DNA from 3 places in the Massilia sp. LC238 genome. Region 1 is predicted to be linked to each of the others. Evidence: predicted binding sites of a transcription regulator. Region 1 holds the regulator's gene; each other region holds the start of a gene.
What was found. The regulator LexA, encoded in region 1, represses DNA repair genes until DNA is damaged. The targets are predictions, from matches to a motif close to ACTGTATNNNNATACAGT.
Positions count from the first base shown of each region.

Region 2: a site for LexA is predicted at 4,190-4,207, ahead of FG94_RS15820 (VRR-NUC domain-containing protein). Genes of this name have one in related genera too.
Region 3: a site for LexA is predicted at 1,629-1,646, ahead of FG94_RS17350 (error-prone DNA polymerase). Genes of this name have one in related genera too.

Region 1 is NZ_JNNN01000008.1:289-5,831, forward strand. Features, by position in the region: gene FG94_RS02245 (tetratricopeptide repeat protein) at 167-901, shown strand; gene lexA (transcriptional repressor LexA) at 938-1,570, opposite strand; gene rpsF (30S ribosomal protein S6) at 1,844-2,230, shown strand; gene priB (primosomal replication protein N) at 2,258-2,548, shown strand; gene rpsR (30S ribosomal protein S18) at 2,591-2,881, shown strand; gene rplI (50S ribosomal protein L9) at 2,919-3,371, shown strand; gene FG94_RS02275 (replicative DNA helicase) at 3,478-4,863, shown strand; gene FG94_RS02280 (DUF47 domain-containing protein) at 4,951-5,543, shown strand, end outside.
Region 2 is NZ_JNNN01000054.1:3,604-9,146, forward strand. Features, by position in the region: gene FG94_RS15810 (LytTR family DNA-binding domain-containing protein) at 1-266, shown strand, start outside; gene FG94_RS15815 (ATP-dependent DNA helicase) at 263-2,536, opposite strand; gene FG94_RS15820 (VRR-NUC domain-containing protein) at 2,533-4,176, opposite strand; gene FG94_RS15825 (hypothetical protein) at 4,289-5,113, opposite strand; partial or broken gene FG94_RS15830 (AAA family ATPase) at 5,209-5,543, shown strand, end outside.
Region 3 is NZ_JNNN01000065.1:109,875-115,417, forward strand. Features, by position in the region: gene FG94_RS17335 (M61 family metallopeptidase) at 1-66, opposite strand, end outside; gene FG94_RS17340 (RcnB family protein) at 230-697, opposite strand; gene FG94_RS17345 (PhzF family phenazine biosynthesis protein) at 799-1,593, opposite strand; gene FG94_RS17350 (error-prone DNA polymerase) at 1,694-4,876, shown strand; gene FG94_RS17355 (DUF3592 domain-containing protein) at 5,010-5,492, shown strand; gene FG94_RS26125 (DUF6624 domain-containing protein) at 5,489-5,543, shown strand, end outside.

The sequences.
Region 1 (5,543 bases):
CAGTCATTACGCGGATTCTCCGACGCCTCAGGTGGAGCCGCCCACCCTACGGGAAACCTGCGCACTCCTTCAAAACGGCGCCACTGGCGCCGTTTTGTTTCAGCGGTTGAGCAGAGCGGTACATTGCCGCTATCATGGGATTTCCTTTTACCTCAGCCATCTGCCCATGAAGACCAAGCTGTTCCTTGCATCCCTGCTGCTGTGCGGCGCCGCCTTTGCCGGCGAGCTGGAAGACGCCAATGCCCTGTTCGAGAAGAAGGACTACGCGGGCGCGATGAAAATCTACACCAAGCTGGCCAATGCCGGCAATCCGGCCGCGCAGCAGGCGCTGGGCCAGATGTATTTCTACGGCGAAGCAGGGGAGGTCGACGAAGCCAGGGCCGTCGATCTGTTCAAGAGATCCGCCGCCAAGGGTAACAAGGTCGCGATCGACTCGCTCGAACTGATCGAGCAGCGCGTCAAGCGCCGCAAGGACATCGATTACTGGATCAAGGGCTACGACGGCGAGGACCTGAAGTCGGGCGAGTTCCGCTGCACCGCGCCGCGTATTCCCGCGATGTCGAAGGTCAATGCCGACATCGATCGTATCAGCGCGGCCGTGCAGACGTGGCAGGAGTGCTACAACAAGTACGTCACCAACCTGAACGCGTCGCTGCCGCTGACCAAGCGCGTCCCGAGCGACATCCAGAAGCTGATGAACAAGGAGGAGATGGAGAAATCGAATGCTTACCTGGCCCAGCTGCAGGAAAACCTGACCGAGGAAGCGAAGGTGGGTTCGAAGCTGGTGCTGGCGGACTACGCCGCATGGCGCTCGGCGACCGATGCCTATGTGACCGAGCACAACCAGATGGTGAAATCCGCCAAGAAGGATTCCCACTGGGCGGACAAGAAAATTCAATAAGCCGCCGGGCAAGCCGGCAGCTTGGTGGGCGCAGGCTTAGTGCCAGCTGCGCATCAGGCCGACGGCCAGGCCCTCCAGCGCGAACTCGTCTTCCGGGTTCACCTGGATCACCTTGAAGTCCGGATTCTCCGGCAGCAGCTCGACCAGGTTGCCGGTCTTGCGGTAGCGCTTGACCGTGACTTCTTCGCCGAGGCGGGCCACCACGATCTGGCCGTTCTTGGCGCTGTCGATCTTCTTGACGGCCAGGAAGTCGCCGTCGCAGATGCCGGCATCGCGCATCGACCAGCCCTTGACCTTCAGCAGGAAGTCGGGGCGCGCCGAGAACATGGCGGCGTCGACGGAGTAGGTGGCTTCGACGTGTTCCTGGGCCAGGATCGGCGAACCGGCGGCCACGCGGCCGACCAGCGGCAGCGACATCATGAGGGCGGCAGGCACCATCGGGACCTGTTCGACGGACGCGCCGACCAGGCGGATGCCGCGCGAGGTGCCCGGCGAAATCTCGATGGCGCCCTTGCGCGCCAGGGCCTGCAGGTGTTCTTCGGCCGCGTTGGCCGACTTGAAACCCAGCTCGGCCGCGATTTCGGCGCGGGTCGGCGGGAAGCCGGTGTTTTCGATCGCTTCCTTGATCAGGTTAAGGATCTGTTCTTGCCTTGCAGTGAGCTTGAGCATGGGTGTTGTACGGCATTAGTTGTAAGAGCAGACTGTATTTTTGTACAGTATTCTGATATGCGCAAGGGCAAACACAGGAAAACTGTAAAAAATTTGTGCAGTGCGTCCGTATTCGTGGCGCCGATGCCTGCTTTTCGCCGCCATCTGCCGGGCTGGGCCATGCCATGGATTCCCATCCGCCGGTTTTTCAGGCTATAATCGAAGGCTTTCCCTTCCCACACTCGTCTTGACGCCGAGGTGGGCATTTGTTTAAACGTCCTCAAGGAGTGTTGCATGCGTCATTATGAAATCGTTTTTATCGTCCACCCGGACCAGAGCGAACAAGTTCCGGCGATGATCGAGCGTTACAAGACCACGGTGACCAGCCGTGGCGGTAACATCCATCGCGTGGAAGACTGGGGCCGTCGCCAGATGGCTTACCAGATCCAGAAGCTGCCGAAGGCTCACTACATCTGCATGAACATCGAGTGCGACAACGAGACCCTGGTCGAGCTGGAAACCGCATTCAAGTTCAACGATGCCGTCCTGCGTCACCTGACCGTCAAGATGAAGAAGGCCGAAACCGCACCGTCGCCGATGATGAAGTCGGTCCAGCGCGAAGACGCAGCCAAGAGCCACCGCGCAGAAGCAGCAGCCGCTGCTCCGGCCGCCGCTGCCTAAGTTTTTCTCGGGAATTCGTAGAACGCAGTGAACCGGTTCCAGCTCATCGCGACCATCGCGGAGCGAGACGTACTGCGTTTCACCCCGGCCGGCGTCCCCATCGTGGGCGCGATCCTGATGCACGATTCGCAGCAGGTCGAGGCCGGAGTGACAAGGCAGGTCGCGTTTGAAATCCCTGCGCTCGGCGCGGGCGAGATTTCAGGCAGGCTGGAAAGCGCCGAACTCGGTGCCGCCTACCGCTTCGAAGGATTCCTCGCAAGGAAAAACCGCAACAGCAAAGCCTTGGTGTTTCACATCATTGATTTCAGTGCCGCGTAACCGTACTCGGCCTATTTAGATTACAGATACAGGAGCCTCAAAATGGCATTCGGTAAAAAGTTCGACAAAAACAAAGCTAAAGAAAAAATGAAGCGCAAGCAGCAGAACCCGCTGTTCAAGCGCAAGAAGTTCTGCCGCTTCACCGCCGCAGGCGTGGAACAGGTGGACTACAAGGACGTCGACACCCTGAAGGACTTCGTCCAGGAAAACGGCAAGATCATGCCGGCACGTCTGACCGGTACCAAGGCGCACTACCAGCGCCAGGTCGACACCGCCATCAAGCGCGCACGCTACCTCGCGCTGCTGCCGTACACCGACCTGCACAACGCTTAAATCGCGGCACGTCAGCTAGATATCCTGGAGAAAAAATATGCAAGTTATTCTGCTCGAAAAAGTCGTCAACGTCGGTAACCTGGGCGACGTCGTCAAAGTCAAGGACGGTTACGCACGTAACTTCCTGATCCCGCAAAAAATGGCACGCCGCGCCACCCAGGCCGCCGTGGCCGAGTTCGAAACCAAGCGCGCCGAACTGGAAAAAGCAGCAGCTGAAAAGCTGTCGGCAGCCCAGGCGCAAGGCGACAAGCTGAGCGGCATGACCGTCACCATCGCCCAGAAGGCGGGCGTGGACGGCCGTCTGTTCGGTTCGGTCACCAACTTCGACATCGCCGAAGCCCTGAGCAAGCAAGGTTTCCCGGTCGAGAAGTCGCAGGTTCGCATGCCGACCGGTCCGCTGAAGACCACCGGCGAATTCCCGGTCTCCGTCGCGCTGCACACCGACGTGGTTTCGGAAATCACCATCTCGGTGGTTGGCGAAGCTGCCTAAGCTGCTGTTGTATAAATGAAAAAAGCCGGGTTCTCCCGGCTTTTTTTATTCCTGGAAACTCGCCAATTATTTCAGCCGTGTGACCGGAAACGGTATAATGCCCGCCATGAATTCCCCATCCGATCCGCAAGTCGATTCCCTGCGCATCCCGCCGCATTCCATCGAAGCAGAACAGTCCGTCATCGGCGGCCTGCTGCGCGATAACGCCGCCTGGGACCGCATTGCCGACTTCATGCACGCAGAGGATTTCTACCGCTACGACCACCGCATCATCTTCGAACAGATGATCCGCCTGATCAACGCCGGCAAGCCGGCGGACGTGATCACGGTCTACGAAGCCTGCAACATGCTGGGCAAGGCCGAGGAGGTGGGCGGCCTGCAGTACCTGAACGCGATGGCGCAGAACACGCCGTCGGCGGCCAACATCCGCCGCTACGCCGAGATCGTGCGCGACCGCGGCATCCTGCGCAACCTGATCACCGTCGCCGACGAAATCTCGGGCAACGCCTTCAACCCGCAGGGCAAGGAAGTCAAGCAGATGCTTGACGAGGCCGAATCAAAGATCTTCGCCATCGCCGAAACCGGCGCCCGCGGCCAGCAGGGCTGGAACCCGATCCAGCCGCTGCTCACGCAAGTGGTCGAGCGCATCGACGAGCTGTACTCGCGCGAGAACCAGGGCGAGATCACCGGCGTGCCGACCGGCTTCATCGACCTCGACCGCATGACCTCCGGCCTGCAGCCGGGCGACCTGATCATCGTCGCCGGCCGTCCCTCGATGGGCAAGACCGCGTTCTCGGTCAACATCGGCGAGAACGTCGCGATCGAAGCCGGCCTGCCGGTAGCTGTTTTCTCCATGGAAATGGGCGGCGCCCAGCTGGCCATGCGTATGCTCGGCTCGGTGGGCCAGCTCGACCAGCACCGCCTGCGTACCGGCCGCCTGAACGACGAAGACTGGCCGCGCCTGACGCACGCCATTCAAAAGATGAACGACGCCCAGCTCTACATCGACGAGACGCCGGCGCTGAACCCGATCGAGATGCGCGCACGGGCACGACGCCTGGCGCGCCAGTGCGGCAAGCTGGGCCTGATCATCGTCGACTACCTGCAGCTGATGCAGGGCAGCCAGCCGGGCGACAACCGCGCGGCCGAGATCTCCGAGATCTCGCGAAGCCTGAAAGGCCTGGCGAAAGAGCTGCATTGCCCCGTCATCGCACTGTCCCAGCTGAACCGTTCGCTGGAACAGCGACCCAATAAACGACCCGTCATGTCCGACCTGCGCGAATCGGGCGCTATCGAACAGGACGCCGACGTTATCATCTTCCTGTATCGCGACGAGGTCTACAATCCCGACTCGCCCGATAAGGGAACCGCCGAGATCATCATCGGTAAGCAGCGTAATGGCCCGATCGGGGCGATTCGCCTTACCTGGATCGGCTCCTACACCAAGTTCGGCAACTACAGCGGCAACCTGAGCATCTATCAGGGCGATTAAGAAGCAATAAGCCGCGATTTACCACCTCGCCGCTGCCAGCCGTGGCAGCGGTCTCGAAGTCCCAAGAGATTCACAACGGAGAATAATATGTTTGGACGCCTGATGCCCCAGGAGGGCAAGTTTTTTGACCTGTTCAACCAGCACGCCGCCCTGTGCGTGAAGGGCGCGCAGGAAATGGTTGGCCTGATGACCAACTTCGACGACCTGGAAAACCGCACCCACGCCGTCGAAAGCATCGAAAAACAAGCAGACAAGATCACCTACGAATGCGTCGACCTGCTGCACAAGACCTTCATCACCCCGCTCGACCGCGATGACATCCACAAGCTGATCACCAGCATGGACGACATCCTCGACATGATGGAAGACGCGGCCCAGACGGTTTCGCTGTACGACCTGCACGCCGTGACCCCGGAAGCCGCGCGCCTGGCCGAACTGTGCCTGGCTGCCTGCAAGAAGGTGCAGGAAGCCGTCTCCCTGCTGCACGACATGGGCAACGCCCAGAAGATCGTCGCCATCTGCGAAGAGATCGACCGCTTCGAATCGGACGCCGACCACGTGATGCGCGCCGCCATGTCCAAGCTGTTCCGCGACGAGCCGGACGTGCGCAACCTGATCAAGATGAAGGCGATCTACGAGATCCTCGAAACCGTCACCGACCGCTGCGAAGACGTGGCGAA
Region 2 (5,543 bases), on a different contig from region 1:
TCGACTACATCGAGGCGCAGGACGACTACGTGCAGGTGACGGCGGCCGGCAAGGCCTGGCTGAAGAACCAGCGCCTGTCCGAACTCGAGGCCCAGCTCGACCCGCAGGTGTTCATCCGCATCCACCGCTCCTGGATCGCCAACCTCGGATCGATTGCGCGCATCGAACCGGCCAGCAAGGACAACCATTGCGCCGTGCTGAAGGACGGCACCCGGCTGCCGATCAGCCGCAGCGGCTACCAGAAGCTGCGCGACATGATGCGCTAGGGGGCGGCGGCGTCCACGTCCCACCAGGCGGGCAGCAGGGCGCGCACTTCCGGGCGGCCAAAGCGGTCGTCGATCAGCCAGACCACGCCACGGTCCGTCTCGGTACGGATCACGCGCCCCGCCGCCTGCACCACCTTCTGCATGCCGGGATACAGATAGGTGTAGTCGTAGCCGGCCCCGAACATCGCCTGCATCCGCTCGCGCAACTGCTCGTTCACCGGGTTCACCTGGGGCAGGCCGAGCGTGGCGACGAAAGCGCCGATCAGGCGATCCCCCGGCAGGTCGATGCCTTCGCCGAAGGAGCCGCCCAGCACCGCGAACCCGACGCCGCGACCGCCCGGCGTGAAGCGATCGAGGAAGGCGGCGCGTTCCGCCTCGCTCATGCGCCGCTCCTGGCGCCAGCTTGGGACCTCCGGATGGCGTGCCTGGAGTTCCTCCAGCACCTGTTCCAGGTAATCGAAGCTGCTGAAGAATGCCAGGTAGTTGCCGGGGCGCTCGGCATACTGGCGCGCGACCAGGTCGGCGATCGGCCGCAGCGAGGTGGTCCGGTGCTGGTAGCGGGTCGAGATGCCGCCGGCGATGTGGACCTCGAGCTGGCTTGCACTGAACGGCGAGGCGACGTCGGCCCAGGCGGTGTCGGGCGGCATGCCGAGCAGGTCGCAGAAGTAGTGCCAGGGACTGAGCGTGGCCGAGAACAGCGTCACCGAACGGGCCAGCGCGAAGCGCGGCGCCAGGAAGGGCGCCGGCACCACGTTGCGGATGCTGATGGTGGAATCCTTGACGCCGGCGCGCGCCAGGTCGCACAGCGAATGCTCGCCGAAGGATTCGGCCAGGCGCAGGAATGCCAGGGCGTCGAAATGGAAGCGCTGCAGTTCCGGGTCGAGCGGACCGGGGACTTCCACCAGGAAGTCGTTCACGGTGCTGGTGGCGTTCTGCAGCGCGTCCAGCAGCTTGGCCGGCACTTCGGGCAGGACCTGGTAGGGTGCCTGGGGCAGCGGCGCCTCCTTGTCGACGCCGCTCCAGGCGCGGCCCACCCGTTCCAGGGCTTTCTTGACGACCCCGGGCGCGTTGGCGCGCGCGGCGCGCAGCTGGCCGCGCTCCAGTTCCAGGCTGTACATCGCGCGGGCACGCGACACCATGTTGTGGGCTTCGTCGACCAGCACGCTGGTCTTCCAGCCGCGCTCGAGCGCCAGCGCGTAGAGCATGGCGCTGCCGTCGAAATAATAGTTGTAGTCGCCGACCACCATGTCGGCCCAGCGCGCCATTTCGCTGCCGAGGTAGTAGGGGCAGACTTCATGGGCAAGGCCCACTTCGCGCAGGGCGTCGCGGTCCAGCAGGGCCACCTGGGCGGCGGCCGCGCGTGCGGCCGGCAGGCGGTCGTAGAAGCCCTTCGCCAGCGGGCAGGCGTCGCCCTGGCAGGCCTTGTCCGGATGCTCGCAGGCCTTGTCGCGCGCTGTCAGTTCGAGCACCCGCAGCGGCACCGTGGCGCCGGCGCCCAGGCTGGCGGCGGCATCGAGCGCGAGGCGCCGGCCCGGGGTCTTGGCCGCCAAAAAGAAGACCTTGTCGAGGCCCTCTTGCGGCATCGCCCTCAGGACCGGGAACAGGCTGCCGACAGTCTTGCCGATGCCGGTCGGCGCCTGCGCCAGCAGGCAGCGCCCGCTGATGTTGGCGCGGTAGACGTTTTCCGCCAGCTGGCGCTGCCCGGGGCGGAAATCCGCATGCGGGAAGCGCAGTGCGCCCAGCGCCGCGTCGCGCGCCGTGCGGTGCGCCGCTTCGCTGGCAGCCCAGTTCGAGAAGCGTTCGCAGAGTTCGGTGAACAGGGCGGCAAGATCTTGCGCGCTCCGGGTTTCGCGCAGCACGGTTTCCTGGCCGCTGCCGATGTCGTAGTAGACCAGGGCCAGGTTGACGCTGTCCATCCCGAGCTGGCGGCACAGCAGATGGCCGTAGACCCGTACTTGCGCCCAGTGCAGGTGGCGGTGGTTGTCGGGAATGGCGTCGAACTTGCCGCGGTGGGTCTTGATCTCTTCGACCAGGTTCCGGTCCGGGTCGTAGCCGTCGGCGCGTCCGCGCACGTGCAGGTCGCCCCAGCTTCCTTCGAGCGATACCTCGGTGCGGTAGTTCTCGCCGCGCCGGCTAGTCACGACCGCATGGCCATTGATGCCTTCCTGGGCGGTGGGCGAGGGCGTGAAGCGCATGTCGAGGTCACCCTGCTTGGCGGTGAACTCGCACAGGGCGCGTACCGCGACACTGTAGTGAAGGCCGACATTCAAGCGGCCTGCTCCCACTGGAGGTAGCACACCGATACCGGCATCCCGTGCGTCGAACAGTAATCGATCCAGCGCAGCTGGTTGTCCTGCAGGCGGTCGCCCGGACCCTTCACCTCGATCATGGTGTAGCGGTTTTCCGCCGGCCAGAACTGGATCAGGTCGGGAAAGCCCGTGTGGTTGGCCCGGACGTCCGCCAGGATCCGTTCGCACCATTTGCGCAGGTGTTGCGGCGGGATGCAGGCCAGCGCCAGCTCCAGCACTTCCTCGCTGATTGCGCCCCAGTAGACGAAAGGCGAGGCGATGCCCGCTTTCTCGCGGTAGTGGGCGCGGATGGTGTCGCGGTAGCTGCCGTCGTCCAGCCGCGCCAGGCAGGCATCGAACTCGGCCTGGCGGCGCAGGTGGAAGTCCGGGCTGTGCAGATCGGCCGGGCCGCGGTGGAAGGGGTGGAAGAAGGCGCCGGGAATGGCGGCGAAGATCGCCGGCCAGCACAGCAGGCCGAACAGGGAGTTGGCCAGCGCGTTCTCGACGTAGAACACGGGCGCGTCCTCGCTGGCGAGGTGATCGCGCACCACGCCCTCGACCCAGCGGTCTTCCACCGGCATCGGCAGGGACAGGTCGAGGCGCTCGACGAGCGGCTTGCGGGCCGGCAGCCTGGCATGGCCGAGGCGGCGCGCCAGGCGCGGCCCGATGCGCATCAATTGCTGGCGCTCGGACTCGCTTTCCGGCGCGGCCTGGGCCACCTGGAACAGCGCATAGGCTTCATCGAAGCGCTCGTGCTTTTCCAGCACGCGGATGGCGCGTCCGCGCGCACCGAGGAAGCGGCAGCGCGCATAGACGGCGTAGGCATTGTCCCAGTCCTTGAGCTTTTCAAAACCCTGGCCGATCTGGAACAGCAGCTTCTCGCGCCGGCTCACCAGCCAATCGTTGTCGAACACATGGGCGGGCAGGTCGCGCAGCACCTCGTCGAGCGGCTCGCCGGCGTAGAAGCGCTCCTTGCAGGCGTGCAGGAGGATGTAATGCTCGACGTCGGCGCGCGAGCGGAAACCGCGCGAGGCTTGCGAGATCTCGACCTGCTCGAAGCGGAACATGCCGAGGTCGGACAGCACGAATTCGGTCCAGTCCTGGGCCAGGTTGCCGAAGAAGATCAGGCGCAGCCGGTCGCACAGCGGCTTGACCCCGATGCGCAGCGCGAGATCGGCGCAGTCGCGGTACCACGCGGAGAACGCCCGGCTGTCGGCGAATTGCTCGCGCAGCGCGTCCAGCTGCTCGCCCTTGCGCGCGTTCTTGTGCGGCAACTGCGGACCGAAGGCGCTGGCGATCTCGGGCTTGGACAGCAGGTCGAACAGCTCGTCGAGCGAGATGACCGGGTCGGCCTCGACCCAGCCGGTGGCAAGCAGCTCGCGCGCGGCCTCGACCGGACAGCCAATCTCGGCATACACCAGCTTACTGGCGCGGAACAGATTCCCCTTGCGCATGACCATGCGCACGAACAGGGCGCGTGCAGGCTGCGGCAGCGTGGGAAAGGCGGCAAGGAAGGCGAGCTCGTCGTCGACCAGCAGGTCGCGATAGCGCTCGCCGATCCAGTCGAGGACGCGCTGGAAGTTATCCAGATAATAAAACTCGTTTTCCAGAACCCTGATCATGTCATGACGCCATACTGTGCTTTCGTACAGTATAGCGCCACGTGGGGGCAATAACCCAGCAGTAAGCCGCTTTTCGGCGGACTTTCAGCCCGGTTGCGGACTTTTCGCCACGCTACTGGCTGGGCGGGCGCGACTGGCAGGCATTGTTCGGGCACAGCAGCTCGGTCATTTGCGAGCCTTCGGGCGCGTGCCCGTTGGCGTGCACGATGACGGCCGAGATCAGCGCGACGTCGGCATCGACCGGGGCTTCCGGGCTCCTGGCCGGGTTCACGCCACGCTGGGCCTTCGCCTGGGACGGCTTGACGGCGCTTTTCGCCACCACGACCTGCCTGGACTTGGCCGGCGCGGCCGCTGGACGCGGGACCGGCCTGGCCTCGGCCGCCGCCGGCGCCGCTGGACGGGCAGGGGGACTCGCCTTCGCCACCGATCGTGGGGGCACGGCCGCCGCGGGAAGCGGAGAGACCGGGGTGGCGCGCGCCGGCGTGGTGGATGTTTCCGCAGCGGGCTTTTCGGGTGCCGACTTGAGCAGGCGCAGCGGCGGGACCGCCTCGGCCGGCGGCGCCTGGTCCACGATGAGCGCGGCGCCGGCCGGCTGGTTGTCAGGCGCGGTTGCGGCCGGGGCCATCGCGACCTGCAGGATCGTCGCCGCTCCCGCTGGACTGTCCCCCGGCGCCGGGGCACTGCGCCGTGGCGCCTGTTCCGCTTCGGCCAGCACCGACTCCTGTACTTCGGGCCGCAGGCCGTCGTTGTTGGCCGCCATCCAGATCAGTGTACCGGTCAAGGCCAGCGCCAGCATCGCGCTGGCGCCGTACCACGCCAGCCGTATGCCCGAAGTACCGGCCTTGCGCTTGCGCGCCGGCTCGCGTTCGAGCATCGCCAGGATGCTGTCCTCGCCGGAGGTCGCGGTGCGGCGAGGCGACATCAGGTTCGGACGCATGGACGGGGATTGATTTTCGTCTGTAGGCCGCACGGCATTACTCCTAAGATTGGTTCTCCCAATTCTGATTAGAAACAATCTTGGAGGAAGCGATGCTGATTTTCCAGGTCTTCGACAAGGGCGTGATGGACGATGCCGAAGGGCGCCAGATCGACTTTCGCAACACCATCATCATCCTGACCTCGAACGTGGGCTCGAGCCAGATGATGGCGGCCTGCCTGAACAAGCCCTTGAGCGAGGTGCCGACGCCGGAGCAGCTGGCGGAACTGATTCGCCCGCTCTTGACAAAGCATTTCAAGCCGGCTTTCCTGGGGCGCCTGACGGTGGTGCCTTTCTACCCGATCCGCGACGAGGTGCTCACCAACATCATCCGCCTGAAGCTGGACCGCATCAAGGCGCGCGTGATGGACAACCACCGCGCGCGCTTCGA
Region 3 (5,543 bases), on a different contig from region 1:
GCGTGCGGTGGCACTGGCGCCGAGCAGGATCAAGGGGAGGGCGTAGGTCAGGAGTTGTGGTTTCATGTCCGCAGGATGGATGAGCTCCGGTAGAGCGTGCGCGGAAGTGTATACCAGCTCGCGGACGGGGGACAGCCCTTGCTGGCGGCGTCAATACGCCCTGGCCATGCGAAAAAAGGCCGCGCCCTGTTACAGGGCGCGGCCTTTCCGGGACTGATCCTGTGTCGTATCAGTTGCTCAGCAAGACCTGTGCGATCAGACCGGTGGCGATGGCGGCCAGGATGTAGTCGTTACCGGCGCGGACCCAGTGGTGGCCGCGCGGCGGCGCGCTCAGGTGGCGGTCGCGCCAGTCGGTGACGACGTAGCGGCTGTCGCGGTATTCCTTGCTCAGGTGCTGGCCGCGGCGCAGGTCGTGGCGCGGTCCGGCGCCGCGCCGGTCGTCGCGATGGAACTGGCGGGCGTCGTAGTAGCGATCATGATTGCGGTCGTTGGCGCGCTGGTTGGCGTTGCCGCGTGGGCCGTCATGGCGGTCATTGTCATAGCGGCCGTTGTCATGCTTGTCGCCACGGCGGCTGTCCTGCCCATAGGCGTTGCCGTTGCGGCCGTCGTGGCCATGGTCGCCGCGCTGGGCGAACGCGCTGCCGCTGGCAGTCAGGGTAAGGGCGATCAGTGCCGATGCGATCAAACGTGGTTTCATGCTGTTCTCCTGGTGACGCGGTGTGCTTTCGCGATGTGTCCATTACACCGCAAACCGGGCCGACAGGTGAAGCCAGGCAGTAAGGAATGCTACCAAACGTATCAGGGCCGCCCGGTCGATTCAATGAGCGCGGCCGGCTCCGTGCGGCCGCCGACCAGGATGGCCCCGTCTTCTGCCCGGGTCCTGATGATGCATGAATGGCCGGTGGCGCGTCCCTGTCTCAGTACGATGCCATGTCCCAGCAGCGCGGTGAGCGCACCCGCCGCCACGCCGGTGGCACTGTCTTCCAGGGCCGGGTCGAGATGGTTGAAGTTGCGGCCTTCGAAGCGGCCGTCGGGAAGGCGGCACCAGGCATAGATGCCGTTGATGCCGGCCTCCTTGCTCCATGCCGTGATCGCTTCCAGGTCCGGCCGCAGGCCAAGCAGCGTGGCGGAGTCCGGCACCTCGACCAGCAGCTTCGGGCTGCCGACCGAAGCGACGCGCGGCGGCGATGCCGGCACGAAGCCGGGCGCCGCGAGCAAGTGCTCCAGCAAGCCGCTTGCCAGCACCGGCTGCGCCACTTCCTGCGCCTGCAGGCGAACATAGAAGGCATGATCGCCGCGCAGCAGCGCGAGCCGCTGGCCGCGCATCGCCGTCGTCACCGAAAGCAGGGCGGCATCGGGATGGCGCCCGAACAGCACGTGCGCCACGGCCAGCGTGGCGTGCAGGCACAGCGGGCTGCGCATGTGCGGGTAATAGAAATCGACCACCTCGCCGTCGAGGAAGACGCAGGTGGTGTTGCGTGATTGCGCCAAGGCGCGGCGCGCTTCCTCGTTCGCTTGGCCGCCTTCGATCACGAGGGCCGGGTTGCCGTCGCCGGCATGTTCGCCAAAACAGCTCAGTGCACGAATCTGCATGCGTTTCTCCTTGTCGAGCGGGAAGTCTCGGTTATACTGTGTTTTTATACAGTATTGCCGGTTTGTCCAGCATTGTATCCCGTTCGCCCATACCCTGCCGATGACCGATCCGCTTTCTCCGCCACCACAGGTTTTGCCTCCGTATGCGGAGCTGTTCTGCCTGTCGAACTTCTCCTTCCTCGAAGGAGCCTCGCATGCGGAGGAACTGGTGGCGCGCGCGGTCCAACTCGATTATTTTGCCCTGGCACTGACCGACGAATGCTCGCTGGCCGGGGTGGTGCGCGCCCATGCCGAGGCCAAGAAGGCCGGCCTGCACCTGGTGATCGGCGCCCACTTCCACCTGAAGCACGCGGACGGCAGCCCGGCGCTGTCGCTGGTGCTGCTGGCCAAGAACCGTAACGGCTACGGCAACCTTGCGGAGCTGATCACCCTGGGCCGCACCCGCAGCGAGAAGGGGACCTACTTCCTCACCCCGGACGACCTGGCCCGGCCCGTGCCTGCGTACGCGCACCTGAAGCACATGCCCGACTGCCTGGCGATCCTGCTCCCCGCTTATCCCTCGCACGAAGCAGCGGACGTCGACCGCCTGCACGGGCAAGCCGCCTGGATGGCGAGCACCTTCCCGGGCCGCGCCTGGCTCGGTCTGGTCCTGCTGCACCGCGCCTTCGACGAACCGCACCGCGAGGCGGTGGAAGAGGTGGGCTGGCAGCACGGCCTGCCGATCACGGCGCTCGGCCACGTGGTGATGCACGTGCGCTCACGTAAACCCCTGCAGGACACGCTCACCGCCACCCGCCTGAAGAAGCCGGTGGCCGAATGCGGTTATGGCCTGGCCCAGAACGCCGAGCAGCACCTGCGGTCGCGCCTGCGCCTGGCCAACATCTACGGCCGCGAGGCATTGGCCGAGACGCTGCGCATCGCGCGCCTGTGCACCTTCTCGCTGGATGAGCTGCGCTACGAATATCCCGACGAAGTGATCCCGCCCGGCATGGATGCCACCAGCTTCCTGCGCCAGGAAACCTATGTCGGCGCGCACCGGCGCTTCCGCGAGGGCATTCCGGCCAAGGTGCAGGCGCAGGTCGAGCACGAACTGCAGCTCATCGCCGAGATGAAGTACGAACATTACTTCCTCACCGTATACGACATCGTGCGCTTCGCACGCTCGCAACATATCCTGTGCCAGGGGCGCGGCTCGGCCGCCAATTCCGCGGTGTGCTACTGCCTCGGCATCACCGAGGTCGACCCGGCGCGCGCCAGCCTGCTGTTCGAGCGCTTCATCTCGAAGGAGCGCAACGAGCCGCCCGATATCGACGTCGACTTCGAGCACCAGCGCCGCGAGGAAGTCATCCAGTACATCTATGCGAAATACGGGCGCGAGCGGGCGGCGCTGGCGGCGGTGGTGATCAGCTACCGTCCCAAGAGCGCATTGCGCGACAGCGGGCGTGCGCTCGGCATCGACCTGGCCATCGTCGAGAAGGTGGCCAAGACCCACCACTGGTTCGACAGCCGCGCCGACCTGCTGGGACGCCTGGCGGAGGCGGGACTGGACCCGGAGTCGCGCCTGGCGCAGCAGTGGGCCACCCTGGCCGACAAGCTGCTGAACTTCCCGCGCCACCTGTCGCAGCACCCGGGCGGCTTCGTCATCGCGCGCGGCAAGCTGTCGCGCCTGGTGCCGATCGAGAACGCCACCATGGCGGACCGCAGCGTCATCCAGTGGGACAAGAACGACCTGGAGGAACTCGGCCTGATGAAGGTCGACGTGCTGGCGCTGGGCATGCTGTCGATGATGCGGCGCGGCCTCGAACTGGTGGGCCAGCGCTACGGCAACCTGTTCGAGATGCAGGACATCCCGCCCGACGACAAGGCGACCTACGACATGATCTGCGCGGCCGACACCGTGGGTGTGTTCCAGATCGAGTCGCGCGCCCAGATGAGCATGCTGCCGCGCATGCGCCCGCGCCGCTTCTACGACCTGGTGATCGAGGTGGCCGTGGTGCGCCCCGGCCCGATCCAGGGCGGCATGGTGCATCCGTACCTGCGGCGCAGGCAGGGCCTGGAACCGATCCATTATCCGAGCTCCGAGATGAAAGTGGCGCTGGAGCGCACGCTGGGCGTGCCGATCTTCCAGGAGCAGGTGATGCAGGTGGCGATCCTGGGCGCCGGCTTCACGCCGGGCGAAGCCGACCAGCTACGCCGCGCGATGGCGGCCTGGAAGCGCAAGGGCGGGCTCGAAAAATACTACGACCGCATCGTGCGCGGCATGCTGGAACGCGGCTACACGCTGGCGTTCGCGGAAGCGATCTTCAGCCAGATCCAGGGCTTCGGCGAATACGGCTTCCCCGAATCGCACGCGGCCAGCTTCGCGCTGCTGGCCTATGCCAGTTCCTGGCTCAAGTGCCACGAGCCCGCGGCATTTCTCTGCGCGCTGCTCAACAGCCAGCCGATGGGCTTCTACAGCCCCTCGCAGCTGGTGCAGGACGCGCGCCGCCACGGCATCGAGGTGCGCCCTGGCGACGTCGCCATCAGCGGCTGGGACTCGACCCTGGAAGAGTTCGACCCGGTCGACCGGTCGCGCCAGCCCGCGGTGCGCCTGGGTCTTTGCTTGCTGCGCGGGCTGAAACAGGAAGTGGCCCTGCGCATCGAGATGGCGCGTGCGGTGCGCCCCTTCGAGAGCGTGGCCGACCTGGCGCGCCGCGCCCAGCTCGACCGCGGCGACCTGCAGGTGCTGGCCGGCGCCAATGCGCTGCAGTCGCTGGCCGGGCACCGGCGCGAAGCGCTGTGGCAGGCGGTAGGGGCGGTACCCGACCGCGACCTGCTGCGCCCGACCACGCCGCAGGAGGTACTGCCGCAGTTGGCGGCGCCGACCGAAGCCGACGAGATCGTGGGCGACTACCGCGCCCAGGGCCTGACACTGGGCCGCCATCCGCTGGCGCTGCTGCGTGAGCAGTTGCTGGCCAAGCGCTTCATGCCGGCCTCGGTTCTTGCCGACTATGCCGACGGCCAGCTGGCGCGCGCCTGCGGCCTGGTGACGGTGCGCCAGCGGCCCGGGACGGCCAAGGGCGTTCTGTTCATGACGCTCGAGGACGAGACCGGGAACATCAACGTGATCGTCTGGCCCACGCTGGTGGAGCAGCAGCGGCGCGAGGTGCTGGGTGCCCCGCTGCTGGGGGTGTACGGCATCTGGCAGAAGCAGGGCGAGGTGCGGCACCTGGTGGCCAAGCGGCTGGTGGACATGTCGCATTTGCTCGGGAAGCTGCGCGCGCCGAGCCGGGATTTTTGTTAACATCCCGGATGACATGCGCGCTCGCCAGGCCACCACCAGGACGTTTTGGGAACAGCGTCGACGTGTTATCGTGCGCCGGTAACACTGCGCTCCGGCGCATCCTGCTGTCGCGTTAACTGAAGAAAGGCTTGGTTTGGGTAGTAGAAAGCGCTCGGCGTTTCCCCGGAAGGAAAAAATCATCGGCTGGCTCCTCGTCCTGCTTGCCTTGCCTCTCGGGTTCTTCACCTTCACGAGGTGCATGGACAAGCTGGCCTCGACGTCGTGGCCGGTCGCGCATGCCGAAGTCTCGACAATCGATCTGCGCAAGCGGGTCAAGTCCGGCGCATGGTGTATCGAGTTGCGCTACCACTACCGCGTCGGTGAGCATCGTTTCTCGTCCACCAGATTGTCGTTGACGACCAGGGTAGCCTGTTATCGGGACAAGCAGGTCGCCGATGCCCTGTTCAGACGATTCCAGCCGGGCGCCGGCATTGCGATCCGCTACGATCCCTCTGACCCGGAAACATCGATCGTGTATCTTGATGATGTGGATTTTTCAGACTTTATTTTCTTGATACTGACGGCCGCTTTTCTGGGCGCCGGGATCATCTTGATCAAGGGCACTGCACGGAGATGAAGCACCTGATCCTGGTACAGCTATTCACCGCCGCTATCCTGTTCGCGGTCT